Regions from separate parts of the Streptomyces sp. NPDC012835 genome, predicted to be linked through region 1. Evidence: predicted binding sites of a transcription regulator. Region 1 holds the regulator's gene; the other holds the start of a gene.
What was found. The regulator HspR, encoded in region 1, represses chaperone genes until heat shock. The targets are predictions, from matches to a motif close to TTGAGNNNNNNNNNCTCAA.

Region 1 (2,395 bases):
GGTCCCGGCACGCGCGCGCAGCCGCGCCGCGGCCAGGACATCGAGTCCGAGGTCACGCTCAGCTTCAGCGAGGCGGTCGACGGGGCCACGGTCCCGCTGCGGATGTCCAGCCAGGCGCCCTGCAAGGCGTGTTCGGGCACGGGCGACAAGAACGGCACCCCGAGGGTCTGCCCGACCTGCGTGGGCACCGGACAGGTCTCGCGCGGCTCCGGCGGCGGCTTCTCGCTGACCGACCCCTGTGTGGACTGCAAGGGCCGCGGGCTGATCGCCCAGGACCCGTGCGAGGTCTGCAAGGGCAGCGGCCGGGCCAGGTCCTCGCGGACCATGCAGGTCAGGATCCCGGCGGGCGTCAGCGACGGCCAGCGGATCCGGCTGCGCGGCAAGGGCGCGCCGGGCGAGCGCGGCGGCCCTGGCGGCGACCTGTATGTCGTCGTCCACGTCGACGCCCACCCGGTCTTCGGCCGCAGGGACGACAACCTCACCGTCACCGTGCCCGTCACCTTCACGGAGGCGGCGCTCGGCGGCGAGGTGAAGGTGCCGACGCTGGGCGGTCCGCCGGTCACGCTGAAGCTGCCTCCCGGGACCCCCAACGGCCGTACGATGCGGGCCCGGGGAAAGGGCGCCGTACGCAAGGACGGCAGCAGGGGCGACCTGCTGGTCACCGTCGAGGTCGTCGTACCCAAGGACCTCGGCGCCGAGGCACGCGACGCCCTTGAGGCGTACCGGAAGGCGACCGCGGACGAGGATCCGCGGGCGGAGCTGTTCCAGGCGGCGAAGGGAGCATGACCCGATGGACAGGGACGGGCGGGCGCGGTCCGGATTCGGCCGGGCGTACCAGCTGACCGAGGAGACGCCGGTGTACGTCATCTCGGTGGCGGCCCAGCTCTCCGGGCTGCATCCGCAGACGCTCCGGCAGTACGACCGGCTCGGACTGGTCTCCCCGGACCGTACGGCGGGGCGTGGGCGGCGCTACTCGGCCCGCGACATCGAGCTGCTCCGGCAGGTGCAGCAGCTGTCGCAGGACGAGGGCATCAACCTCGCCGGCATCAAGCGCATCATCGAGCTGGAGAACCAGGTCGCCGCGCTCCAGGCCCGTATAGCCGAGCTGTCCTCGGCGGTCGACGGAGCGGCGGCGGCGATGCGCCAGCGCGAGGCGCAGGTGCACGCGTCGTACCGCAGGGACCTGGTGCCGTACCAGGACGTGCAGCAGACGAACGCCCTGGTGGTGTGGCGGCCCAAGCGGCCGACGGACTGAAGCGGGCGGGAGCGGGTCGGCAGCGGGGTCCGGGAGACCGGGCCCCGCTTTCGCGTGTCCCGGCCTCGGGACGCGCCCCGGCCCCGCTCGCACCGCCCCCGGCGCCCCGGCGCGCTCCACGGGCCGTGGTGCGCGTTGTGGTGGCGCGGCGTGGCCCGGCCCGGCCCCGGCGGCCGCGGTGTGTCCCCTCAGCCTTCCCGGTCCAGGATCTGCGAGTGGGCGATGAGATAGCCGAGCTGCGCGCGGCTGCCGCTGCCCAGGGTGGTGGCGAGCTTGGCGATGTGCGCGCGGCAGGTCCGTACGTTCATGCCCAGGCGGCGGGCGATGGCCTCGTCGACGTACCCCTCGACGAGGAGCTTCGCGATGGACCGCTGAACGCCGGTGATGCCGTCGGGAGTCGGCTCGTACTCGACCTGCTCGGTCAGGGGGGTGGCGCGGCGCCACAGCAGTTCGAAGACCTGGGCCAGATAGTCGACGAGCCCCGGGTGGCGCAGTTCGAGGGCGACCTGCCGGTCGGAACGGGCGGGGATGTACGCGACGGTGCGGTCGAAGATGATCAGACGCTCCGTCAGCTCCTCCAGTGTCCGGATCTCCACCTCGTCCTCGGCCAGCCGCTCCGCGTAGGCGAGCGTGCCCTGGCTGTGCCGGACGGTGTGCTGGTACAGGGTGCGGATGCTGACACCGCGGTCCACCACCGACCGGCCGCGCTCCAGGCCCTGGGCGAGTACGTGTTCACTGCGCCCGCCGCCCGGCTGGACGGTGAGGACCTCGGTCCTGCACTCCGCGGTGGACAGGTCGAGCGCGGCGTTGATCCGGCTGTCGCCCTCCAGGACGGTGATCGCGTGGGTGATGGGCGGGTCCTGGGCGCTGATGGCCATGAACGGCTCGAAAGCATCGGTCAGCTCGATGGCGAAGTGCCGGCGCTCCTGGATCTCCCGCTCGATCGGGTTGAGACGCTGCGCCAGGGCGGCCGACGGGGGGACCGGGCGGAGCCAGTCCGAGTCGTCCGGGTCGGGGTGCAGCAGGGGGAATTCCATCAGGCAGGGAGCCTGGGCAGCCTCGCTGCGGGCGATACGCCCCGAGCGCAGCGCGCTGGCGTAGAGCCGTCTCCCGTCATCGCACAATTGGGTGACGGGGTGG
Region 2 (2,395 bases), on a different contig from region 1:
GGATGGCGGTCGGCACGATCCTGGCCGCCTTCGGTACCGCCCTGCCCGAATCCGTGGTGACCCTCGTCGCGGTGACCACCGGCGCCACCGACGAGGCCAAGGACATCGGCGTCGGCGCCGCGATGGGCGGACCGCTCGCCCTCGCCACCGTCGCCTACGGCGTGACCGGCACGATGCTGCTGCTCAAGCGCCGCAGGGAACGCCGAGAGGCCCTGGCCGCTGTCGGCGCGGCGCCCAGCGCCCCCGCGGGCGAGGCGCTGGGCGACGCGCGGGACATGAAACGGCTGGCCAAGGACCAGAAGTGGTTCCTGCCGATCTTCACCGTCAAGGTCGCGCTCGGCCTGGTCGCCTTCGCGTTCAAGCCCGCGCTCGGGGTGCTGTTCTTCGCCGCGTACGCGGTCTACTTCTGGCGCGAGATCCGCAGCAGCCGGGCGGCCGACGACCCGGACGACGAGGAGCGGCTGGAGCCGCTGAAGCTCCAGCCCCGGGCCGCCTCGCCGGCCACCTGGGCCGTGGTCGTCCAGACCCTGGTCACCCTCGGTGTGATCTTCTTCGCCGCGGACCTCTTCGTGAAGCAGCTGGATGTGATCGGTCCGACGCTCGGCCTGTCCACGACGGTCACCGCGCTGCTGCTCTCACCGATCGCCACCGAACTGCCCGAGATCATGAACGCGGTGATCTGGGTCCGGCAGGGCAAGACCAGGCTGGCGCTCGCCAATATCTCCGGCTCGATGATGATCCAGGCCACCGTCCCCAGCGGCATCGGGCTGATCTTCACCCGCTGGCACTTCGACGGCGCCCTCCTGTGGTCCGGGATCATCACGATGGCCGCGATCATCTATCTGCTGCTGACCATGCGCGCCCGCCGGCTGACCCCGGCCCGGCTGGCGGTGGCCGGCCTGTTCTACGTGGTGTTCGCCGCCGGACTCGTTCCCCTCCTCGGCTGATCCGTCCCGGCCCGCCCAGGAGGGATGACGCCGCCACCCCCGAGCGTTGACCGGGACGGCGGGCGCGGCGGGGGGCCCGTACCCCGCCCGCCGCTGATCGCTCAGAGCGAACGCGACCGGGGGAACATCCGGAGGCTCATAAGCATTGAGTCGGTATAGCTCAACTTGCTTGATGCCGATTGCTTTGCCGAAGGGGAGACCATGGCTGTCACGTCCACATCGCTCACGCTTCCCGTGCTGCCGCTCGACGACGAGGTCGTCCTGCCCGGCATGGTGGTGCCCCTCGACCTGTCCGACGCCGAGGTCCGCGCCGCCGTGGAGGCCGCGCAGGCCGCCGTGCGCGGCCACGGGGACGGCGGCGAGGCCGGTGCGCGCAAGCCCGAGGTGCTGCTCGTGCCGCGGATCGACGGGACCTACGCCGCCACCGGCGTGCTGGGCACCGTCGAGCAGGTCGGCCGGCTCTCCGACGGCGACCCCGGCGCGCTGATCCGCGGGCGGCGCAGGGTCCGGATCGGTGCCGGTACGAGCGGGCCCGGCGCGGCCCTCTGGGTGGAGGGCACCGGCGTCGACGAAGTCACGCCCGAGCCGCTGCCCGGCTCCGTCACCGAGCTGGTCAAGGAGTACAAGGCGCTCGCCACCGACTGGCTGAAGAAGCGCGGCGCCTGGCAGGTGGTCGACCGGGTGCAGCAGATGGACGACGTCTCCGCGCTCGCGGACAACTCCGGGTACTCACCGTTCCTCTCCACCGCCCAGAAGGCCGAGCTGCTGGAGACGGCCGACCCGGTCGCCCGCCTCAAGCTCGCCACCGACCAGCTGCGCGAGCACCTCGCCGAGCAGGACGTCGCCGAGTCCATCGCCAAGGACGTCCAGGAGGGCGTCGACAAGCAGCAGCGCGAATTCCTGCTGCGGCGCCAGCTCGACGCCGTGCGCAAGGAGCTGCGCGAGCTGAACGGGGAGGGCGAGGAGGACGAGTCCGCCGACTACCGCACCCGCGTCGAAGCCGCCGACCTGCCGGGGAAGGTGCGCGAGGCCGCCCTCAAGGAGGTCGACAAGCTGGAGCGCTCGTCCGACCAGAGCCCCGAGGGCTCCTGGATCCGCACCTGGCTGGACACCGTCCTCGAACTGCCGTGGAACGAGCGGACCGAGGACCGGTACGACATCAGCGGCGCGCGCGCCGTCCTGGACGCCGAGCACTCGGGACTGGAGGACGTGAAGGAGCGCATCACCGAGTATCTGGCGGTGCGCAAGCGCCGGGCCGAGCGTGGCCTCGGCGTGGTCGGCGGCAGGCGCGGCGGCGCCGTGCTCGCCCTCGTCGGTCCGCCCGGCGTCGGGAAGACCTCGCTGGGCGAGAGCGTCGCGCACGCCATGGGCCGCGAGTTCGTCCGGGTCGCGCTCGGCGGCGTACGGGACGAGGCGGAGATCCGCGGCCACCGGCGTACGTACGTCGG

Region 2: the regulator HspR is predicted to act here: its motif matches at 1,093-1,111, upstream of lon (endopeptidase La).

What each region holds. Positions count from the first base shown of each region.
Region 1 covers NZ_JBIBBW010000003.1:916,847-919,241, reverse strand. Annotated here, with positions in the region: gene dnaJ (molecular chaperone DnaJ) at 1-786, shown strand, start outside; gene ACFY6S_RS17345 (heat shock protein transcriptional repressor HspR) at 791-1,255, shown strand; gene ACFY6S_RS17340 (helix-turn-helix transcriptional regulator) at 1,444-2,395, opposite strand, start outside.
Region 2 covers NZ_JBIBBW010000006.1:201,816-204,210, forward strand. Annotated here, with positions in the region: gene ACFY6S_RS24405 (sodium:calcium antiporter) at 1-947, shown strand, start outside; gene lon (endopeptidase La) at 1,149-2,395, shown strand, end outside.